2 regions of the Bacillus sp. KICET-3 genome follow, and region 2 is predicted to be linked to the other one. Evidence: riboswitches for the same ligand, from Rfam matches in the RefSeq annotation. Region 2 holds a riboswitch; the other holds the start of a gene.
What was found. A riboswitch is a leader RNA that binds a small molecule or an ion and turns the genes downstream of it on or off. The one in region 2 is predicted to bind S-adenosylmethionine.
Positions count from the first base shown of each region.

Region 1 (4,680 bases), 1.9 Mb from region 2:
ACTGTCGTGATCTCAAGCTTCTTGGGATTTTTCTTGATCGCATCAAGCGTACCATTGCCGTCAAAGCCGTCTTTCAATTGCAGCAAACCGGCCTGCTGCAGGAGAAGAAGCGCTCTTCCCATGTTTGTCGCTTCACTCGGAACTGCGATTTTTGCGCCGTCTGGAATGTCCTTAACCGATTTGTAATGATCCGAATAAATGCCCATCGGCGCGATGATTGTCGTCCCGACCGGTGATAAATCAAGATTGCGCTCTTTTTTAAATGAATTGAAATAGGATATCGTCTGAAAGGCGTTTGCGTCAATGTCTCCGCTTGCCAAGGCCATATTCGGCTGAACATAGTCCGAATATTTGACGATTTCAATTTTCAAGCCTTCCTTTTCGGCTTTTTTCTTCACATAATCCCATACCCTTGTATCCGTCCCGCTGACACCGATTTTAATGGTTCCGCTTTCCGAATTTGAGCATCCGGCAAACACACTTATAATGAAAAGAAAAATCGTAATAAAAGCAAATTTTTTCATAGCTGCATACCTCTCTTTTTATCGTCTTCTTAATTTTTTGGACAGCACATTCCCTGATGACTGCAATCCTTGAACAACAATGACAAGTATCGCCACCGTCACGATCATCGTCATGGTATCAAATCTCTGGTAGCCGTATGTAATCGCCAAATCCCCAAGCCCGCCGGCGCCTATTGCTCCTGCCATCGCTGAAGCCCCGACCAAGCCTACAGTCGCAACTGTAAAGCTTAACACTAAAGAACCAAGTGCTTCCGGAATCAAAAACCGGAAAATGATCTGCCGCGGCGTCGCTCCCATTGCTTCGGCAGCTTCAATCACCCCCGGCTCCACTTCAAGCAGCGAATTTTCGACAAGCCTTGCGATATACGGTCCGGCATAAAACGTAAGCGGAACAACCGCCGCCCATGTCCCGATCGAAGTTCCCACAATCAGCCGCGTAATCGGAATCAAAGCGACCATTAAGATGATAAACGGAACAGATCGGAAAATATTGATGATGACATTAATCACCGTAAAAACCGCTGTATTTTCGAGGAGATGCCCCTTTCTTGTCACAACGAGGAGAATCCCGAGCGGAATACCGATAATGCTTGAAAACAGAAGCGAGAAAATCGTCATTTGAATCGTTTCGACCAGCGCGTCGATGATTTGGCCATATGTAACAAGCATGTCAATTAACCTCCTTGACTCGAATGTTTTCTGTTGCGACGAAATCGAGCGCCCGCCTGATTTCACCGTCCTCCCCCTGCAGTTCGACCGTCATGCTTCCAAAAGGAATTCCCTGCAGCTCCGTTATCGTTCCGTGTAGAATATTAACATCAACATCGAAACGCTTTGATACTTGGGAAAGCAACGGCCTTTCTGATGATTCCCCGACAAATTGAAATTGATAGAGATGCTTTTTATTTAATTTTTGGATCGACTCGGGAATCTCATGATCAATGGCCGAACGGATAAAATTTTTGGCCGTTTCCGTTTTCGGAGCGGAAAAAACGTCAAATACGCTGCCTGATTCAATGATTTTTCCTTTTTCAATCACCGCGACTTTGTCGCAAATTTCCCTTGCGACATTCATTTCATGGGTGATTAACAGAATCGTGATGTTGTATTGTTCATTGACGCGCTTTAACAGCTTGAGAATGTCGCTCGTCGTTTGCGGATCAAGCGCAGAGGTCGCTTCATCACAAAGCAGAACCTCCGGATTTGTCGCTAGTGCCCGTGCGATGCCGACCCGCTGTTTCTGCCCTCCTGAAAGCTGATCCGGATAGGCGCCGGCTTTGTCCTCGAGACCGACAAACCGAAGCAGCTCTGTCACCTTTTGTTTGATTTCGGCTTTCGGCGTTTTCACGAGCGCCAGCGGCGCTGCCACATTCGCAAAAATCGTTTTCGAATTTAAAAGATTAAAATGCTGAAAAACCATTCCGATTTTCCGTTTCACAGAACGTATTTCGCTTTTCGACAAGGACGTTAAATCCTGACCGCCTACCAAAACCTTTCCCGCCGTCGGTTTTTCCAGAAAATTAACGCAGCGGATCAGCGTGCTTTTGCCCGCTCCGCTAAATCCGATCACACCGTATATGTCTCCTTTATTAACATGAAGGTCTATGCCATTCAGCGCCCGGATTTTCTCTCCGCCTCTGTCATAGACCTTTTCAACTCCCTGAAATGTAATCATGGTCATCCCTCCGCTGTTTTTGAATAACAAAAAAGGCTTCCTCTTTTGAAAATAAGAAGAAGCCTTTAGACTCAGGTAAAATAGAGTGCATCCGCTCTTCTTATCTTCCAAGCCTAATATCGGCTTGTTGGAGTTGGCACAGTATTCTGTTTCGCACAGAACCCGCTGCCGAGGCTTCATAGGGCCAATTCCCTCCGCCTCTCTGAATAAGAAGTATGTTGTGTATGAAGTTTTACCTAACTTTACAGCTTCTTTGAGGTGTTGTCAATTGAATATTTAAAAATTTCAGGAAGATAGCACAGCCCGAATCAAAACTTTTACCGGTATGAACGCCTGCTGTTTTAAGAAAAATCTGCCGCCGCATATTTTTTCAAAAAAATTGCGTTTAACAGTTGTAATTTCGCTTAAACACTGGTAAAGTAAAGGTAATTATTTTTGTTCGAACTATCTTTAAGAAGAAAGTTTTGTAAGAGTTTTCGTCTTGGAAGTTTGTTTTAGAGCAAGAATAGTGAATTTAAGCGTTATCGCTTTAGGAGGAAATTTCATGCTAGAAGGTAAAGTAAAATGGTTCAACTCTGAAAAAGGTTTCGGATTCATCGAAGTTGAAGGACAAGACGATGTATTCGTTCATTTCTCTGCTATTCAAGGCGAAGGCTTCAAAACTTTGGAAGAAGGCCAATCTGTATCTTTCGAAATCGTTGAAGGAAACCGCGGACCGCAAGCTGCTAACGTAACAAAAGCGTAAGCTGTGAACCGCTGATCTTCATACGGGACTGCTGACTGAATGTCAGCAGTCTTTTATTTTAAAAAAGCCTCATGCCCGGAAAACAGGCGTGAGGCTTTTTTGCGGCTTATGAAGCGATGTCTCTCTTTGTGAATACACCGAAGGCGAGCACTTGAAAAACGATAAAATAGACAGCCAGCACCGCGATCGAGAATCCCAGCGTCATTCCTGAAACAAGCGGAACTCCGTCAAAGTATTGGGTGAGATCTGTGTTGGCAAATAAGATGTATTTCACCCAGTCAAATTTTACTGCGAGAAGATTTGTTACCGTACCGCCCACAGCTAAAAGGAAAATCGAAATGCCTACAGCAAGTGAACTGTTTCTGAAAACCGCTGAAATCATAAAGGCCATGGTCGACATCATCAAGAGCGAGATTGAATTCAGCAAATAGCTGCCGGCCAGGTGCAATAAAAGACTTTTTTCTTGAACGCTTCCGTTGGCATACACCAAGTGTACCTGGCTGCCATCACCCGCTCCGAACAAAGCAAGACCTGTAATGCCCGCGCTTGCAAACAATATGAAAAGCAAAGCCAATGCAAACAGCAGGACTGTTACATATTTTGCGAGCAGAATTTTAAAGCGGCTGATCGGCCGGATGACAAGCAGCTTCACCGTTCCCCAGCTGAATTCATTCGCAACGATTCCCGCCGCCACCGTAATCACAAACAGTCCGGCGAAGGAGATCACATCACTGGCATCGCTGATGAACGACAGTGCCGAATACTTTCCATCTTCCGGCAAATCATGCTTGATTCGATACTCATTAATCGCGGTCGATCTTTCGTAGCTTTTTTCAAGAGCCGGATTGCTGACTCCTTTAAGCTGTTCCTTCATATCCGCATTTTCCTGCGCCAGTTCCTTTTTCCAGTCTGCGTTTTGATCTGTCTCTCCGATCGTCTTTGTCAGAATGCCCAATCCGATCACAGATAGCAGCAATATCCCGATCATGAAGTATGTTCCTTTTCGGTTGAAAATCTTGATCCATTCATTAACGATGAGATTGAACATGCTGAGCCTCCCCCTTATCTGCGGTGATTTCCAGGAATCTGTCTTCCAATGATTTGTTAACGGCTTTTACTTCATATAAGCGGGCCCCGCTGTCGGTTAAATGTTTAATAAAATCAGGCACATCGTCTTTCCGGAGGCTGAGCTCAATGCCGTTTTCCGCTTTTTCAATTTTCATATCCCCGAAAGCCGCGGCCTGCCGTATCAGGGATTCAGTATCGTCAGCTTGAATATAATAGCGTTTTTCCTCATCGGCGGCAGGGACATGTACTTGCTGAATGTCGCGCAGTTTGCCGTTTTGAATGATCCCGATTCTGTCGCACATCAGCTCCATTTCTGAAAGCAGGTGGCTTGAAACGATGACCGCCATACCTTTTTCCCTTGCCAGCTTCCGCAAATAATCACGAATCTCCCGAATACCGGCCGGATCAAGACCGTTTGTGGGCTCATCAAGGATCAAGAGCTTCGGATCGTGCAGAAGGCTTTGGGCGAGACCGAGCCTTTGCCTCATACCTAAAGAGTATGTTTTGACCTTATCGTGGATTCTGTTCTTCAGTCCGACTAACTCGACGATTTCGTCAATTTTCTTTTTTGTCACGCCTTTTGTCATGCGCGCGTATTGCTGAAGGTTTTGATATCCCGTTAAAAATTTATACAGTTCAGGATTTTCAACGATCGCTCCGAGATGGCC
Region 1 covers NZ_CP137345.1:1,032,214-1,036,893, reverse strand. Annotated here, with positions in the region: gene R5H20_RS05150 (MetQ/NlpA family ABC transporter substrate-binding protein) at 1-524, opposite strand, end outside; gene R5H20_RS05145 (methionine ABC transporter permease) at 543-1,193, opposite strand; gene R5H20_RS05140 (methionine ABC transporter ATP-binding protein) at 1,195-2,199, opposite strand; SAM riboswitch class I at 2,297-2,412, opposite strand; gene cspB (cold shock-like protein CspB) at 2,744-2,944, shown strand; gene R5H20_RS05130 (ABC transporter permease) at 3,051-3,992, opposite strand; gene R5H20_RS05125 (ABC transporter ATP-binding protein) at 3,973-4,680, opposite strand, start outside.
Region 1: it holds a riboswitch for S-adenosylmethionine, as region 2 does, so the genes downstream of both, R5H20_RS05140 (methionine ABC transporter ATP-binding protein) here and metN (methionine ABC transporter ATP-binding protein MetN) in region 2, are expected to answer to the same signal.

Region 2 (4,680 bases):
CTTTTTTAAAACATTCTTGTGTAAACTCATTGTATTTGGCGGCAATCCCGGGCATTTTTTCTGAAAAGATGCCGATTCCCGCTTTATACTCATGCAATGCCGATTCGATGATGCCTTCTGATTCCTGCTGGTTCACGTGCGCTTCCTCCATTTGTGTTAGATTTTTTCTTTATTATGGACAACTTTTTGCAAAATACGCGCCAAAAAAACCCCGGTTTTAAACAAACCGGGGTTTCATTTTTATTCTGTTACAGGAAGAACTGATCCTTCATATTTTTTGTCAATGAATTCTTTGATTTTATCTGAGTGCAATACTTCCATCAGCGCTTTGATTTTGGCAGAGTCTTCATCACCTTTGCGAACAGCGATAATGTTCGCGTAAGGATTGTCTTTAGGAGACTCAAGCTCGATGGAGTCCGTTTTCGGGTTCAGCTTGTTTTGGATCGCATAGTTCACATTGATGAACACGGCGTCAGCTTCATTGGCTTCATAAGCTTTTGCTGTCATTTCCGGCGTGATATTGTTTTCGATTTTCAGGTTTTTCTTGTTTTCCGTGATGTCTTTCACCGTCGCGTTGACTTTTTCTATACCGGATTTTAATTTGATCAGACCGGCATTTTCAAGCATTGTCAGCATGCGGCCCTGCTCAGCGGCGTTGTTGCTCATGATAATCTTCGCTCCCTCAGGAAGCTCTTTCAACGATTTATACTTTTTGGAGTAGATGCCGAATGGCTCAAGGTGAACCGCACCGACATTCGCAAGTTTGTAATCTTTGTTTTCTTTCATTTCCTGTTCAAGATACGGAACGTGCTGGAAGTAGTTTGCGTCAAGATCTTTGGACGCGAGCGCCTTGTTGATCAGCTTGTAGTCGGTAAATTTCTTGATTTGCAGGTCATAGCCTTTTTCCTTCAAAAGCGGTTTTGCCTGTTCAAGAATTTCCGCATGAGGTGTCGGCGTCGCTCCGACAGTGATGACTTTGCTGTCCTGATCGCCTTGGCTGCTTGAAGATCCGCAGGCGGCCAAAATGCCGGCAAAAATAATGAACAAAGCAGTTAATAAACCTTTTTTCATTTGGATAGCCTCCCTAACGTTTGTCTAATTTGTTTGTTATGAAATCTCCAATAAATTGGATGATAAATACGATGGCTAAAATAAAGATGGTTGCAATTACAATAATATCGGTGTTATTCATTTGAAACCCGTCGACATATGCAAGGTTGCCTAGTCCTCCGGAACCGATCGCGCCTGCCATAGCTGTTGAACCGATAAGCGCGATCGCCGTGACCGTGATGCCTGAAATAAGAGCGGGCATTGATTCCGGCAGAAGAACTTTGAAAATGATTGTCGACGTTTTCGCCCCCATTGATTTCGCCGCTTCGATCACGCCTTTATCGACTTCCCGCAAAGCGATTTCCACTAGCCGGGCATAAAACGGAGCTGAGGCGACAATCAATGCCGGCAAAGCTGCGTTCGGCCCCAAAATGGTTCCCATTATTATTTTTGTAAAGCTGAGCAAAATGATAATTAATATAATAAACGGGATGGACCGGAATACATTGACGACCGCTGCAATCACGGCGTTTACCGCCTTGTTTTGCCATATATTTCCCTTGGATGTTAAGTACAGCAGCAAACCGAGAATAATCCCGATGATAAACGCAAACAAAAGCGATATCCCTGTCATATAAACCGTTTCGTATGTCGCATTCCACAGGTTCTCCATATTCACATTAGGAAACCATTTTTCAAACATTTGTGATCACCTCTGCTTCTACCTGACGGCTCTTGATGAACTCGACCACTCTGCTGACTTCGCCCGCATCCCCGTCCACATGAATGAATAGGGAGCCGTATGCGCCGTCTTGAGTCTGCGAAATTTTCCCTTGAAGAATATTGACTTCAACATCAAATTTCCGGATGATCTGGGTGATAAGCGGCGATTCGGCGGCTTCGCCGACAAATGTAAGCTGAATCGTCTGACCGGTTTTCGTTTCCTCAAGGAAGTGTTTCAAGGTTTCCTTTGTCTCTTCCGGTTCTGTCACCTGCTGGACAAAGCGTTTTGTCATGTCTTCCTTCGGCTTCCTGAACACGTTCAGTACATCGCCTTCTTCAACAACCCTTCCGTTCTCCATGACCGCCACTCTGTGGCAGATTTTCCTGATGACGTGCATTTCATGGGTGATCATGACGATCGTCAGCCCCAATCTTTCGTTGATATCAGACAGAAGACCCAGGATCGAGTCAGTCGTCTGCGGATCAAGCGCAGATGTCGCTTCATCACAAAGGAGTACTTTCGGATTGTTGGCGAGCGCTCTTGCAATGCCCACACGCTGCTTCTGGCCTCCGCTCAGCTGGGAAGGATAAGCATTTTCCTTTCCTTCAAGACCGACGAGCTTAATCAGTTCATCAACCCGTTTTAAGCGTTTTTCTTTTTTCACGCCGGCAATTTCCAGCGGAAACGCGATATTGTCGCGGACCGTTCTCGACCATAAAAGGTTGAAATGCTGAAAGATCATGCTGATTTCCTGCCGCGCTTCCCTCAGCTTCTTCCCTTTAATTTGGCTGATCGTTCTGCCCGCTACCTCAACGGTTCCGGATGTCGGCTTTTCCAGTCCGTTCAAGAGGCGGATCAAGGAGCTTTTTCCGGCTCCGCTATATCCAATAATTCCGAAGATTTCACCTTTTTTGATTGCAAGGGTGACATCTTGGACAGCATTGACATCTCCATGCTTTGACCGATAAACCTTTGAAACATGCTGAAGATTTATCAAAGTCATCACCTGCTTTCTTGCTCTATTCTTCGAGGTCCAATCATATTGATGAAAAAAAGCCTTTCTGCACACATGAGCAGAAAGGCTTTTGAAAAGCTCGGCCTTTCTCTCATCTTTCAAAGCATACGCTTCGCGTGAATTGGCACCATTTCAACGACTGTTGATGGTTGCCGGGTTTCATAGGGCACTTCCCTCCACCTCTCTTGATAAGAGAATCATATATTTTATTTTTGATAATGATGATCGGAATTCTTCAAGTAGGATATCATGTGGAAAAATAGTTGTCAACTATTTTTCGTGAGACAAATGTCCTACCAGCTTCTGTATCTAAAAAACCAAAAAGAGGCGGGCTCCGCCAGCCCGCCGTCCAGATCATACGGAGTGAAATATGTCAATTTTTCAACATCTGAATGTTTATGAATGAAGGTCGCTGTTTTTGAAGAACCCGTCTGTCAGCCATAAAATCGCTTCAAGCTTCAATAAAGCCCTGAAAGAGCCTTTGACTTTGACACTGCCGCGCTGAACGAGCTGCTGTAATGAAATGTCCCCGTGAAGAAGGTCAATAATCTCGCTTTGCTCTCCAAAAAAAGTCAAATGAGCTTTTTCAACAGGCGAAGATTTTTCCATTTCCCCCTGCTCATTAATCATTAATGTGAAAGCTTCTTTTTCTCCTTGAAAGGTGATCAGCAAAGCTGTTGTGGATAATAGAGGTTTTAAAAAAGGAGCCCGATCCTCTCTTTCTACCAATCCTATTTTCTCCAACTGTATAACCTCCCGTCAATTGGTCATACATACAGATTCTCTGTATACAGCGGGAGTCCTTTATGATTTGCTCGACAAGTTTGAAGGTTATTTCCCGAGAAATATGTCAAAAACGCCCTTAATCAACAGCATTTTGTTTAATCGTATCATATAAGTAAGAAACAGAATGAAAAGCGTATTCTTTTTTGACGATGCGGCCATTTTTGTAAACAATAAAGCATGGCACGCTTTCAATTTGATTCTCTTTGGCGAATGTCGGGGAATAATTGAGATTATTTTTATAGAAAGGGACATCCGGAAGCATTTCATCAACGACTTCCAGCATTCTGCCTGCTAGCTGGCAGGTTCCGCAGAATGGAGTATATAAATACAAAAGACATGTTTGCCGGCCAAGCTGTTTTAGATCTCGTTCCTCAAATTCCTGCATAAGTTGAACCGCACCTCAATACTTTCTTATCATAAAAATTTTGCGTTTACCCGGATATCGGCCCGGAAAAGGATCTCTGCTACGTGATGATAAGGTGCAGCAGCGACTTCCTTGTAAACCTTGTCAATGTATAAATGGGACGCTTCTGGCAATTCCCTTTTCAGCTGCCTGCGCAGCTTTTCGCCGGAATCATCGGCATCAACCAAAATATAGACGTCTTGATCATACAGAGTTTCGGCAAACTCATCGAGTTTGGATAGACTGATCGTTCCATTTGTGCAGATGATGTCAAGGGGCTCTTCGATGACATGCTTTACTTTCAGCTTATCGGATTTCCCTTCAACGATTATTACTTTTCCATTTATTGGCACTTAGATCACCTTTTGAGAGAAAAATAGATTCATTTCAAAAAAAAGGCAGTGAACACTTTCACCGCCTGAGCCGATTAACACCAGCCTTGATGATCATCACAATCCACATATTTTGCGTCCGGTTTCTTTACAGTATCAGCCATTTTGTAAAATTTTTGATTCTGGAATGAGTATCCGGACTTTAAATCGTATTGATCCATGCCGGTCATGCGGCCGATCGGTTCATTCTCATGATACAGCTGCATGCCGCCATTTTCAAAACGGCCTTGAACATGTTCTGTTATATCGATTTTCTCTTTTCCCAGCGTCAATTGGACACCCCCCTTATCTCCTAGAGTATCCAAATGAC
Region 2 covers NZ_CP137345.1:3,748,369-3,753,048, forward strand. Annotated here, with positions in the region: gene R5H20_RS19225 (carboxymuconolactone decarboxylase family protein) at 1-151, opposite strand, end outside; gene metQ (methionine ABC transporter substrate-binding lipoprotein MetQ) at 241-1,071, opposite strand; gene R5H20_RS19235 (methionine ABC transporter permease) at 1,085-1,753, opposite strand; gene metN (methionine ABC transporter ATP-binding protein MetN) at 1,746-2,771, opposite strand; SAM riboswitch class I at 2,878-2,984, opposite strand; gene R5H20_RS19245 (SCP2 sterol-binding domain-containing protein) at 3,186-3,533, opposite strand; gene R5H20_RS19250 (thioredoxin family protein) at 3,652-3,960, opposite strand; gene R5H20_RS19255 (toprim domain-containing protein) at 3,990-4,331, opposite strand; gene R5H20_RS19260 (YusG family protein) at 4,406-4,642, opposite strand.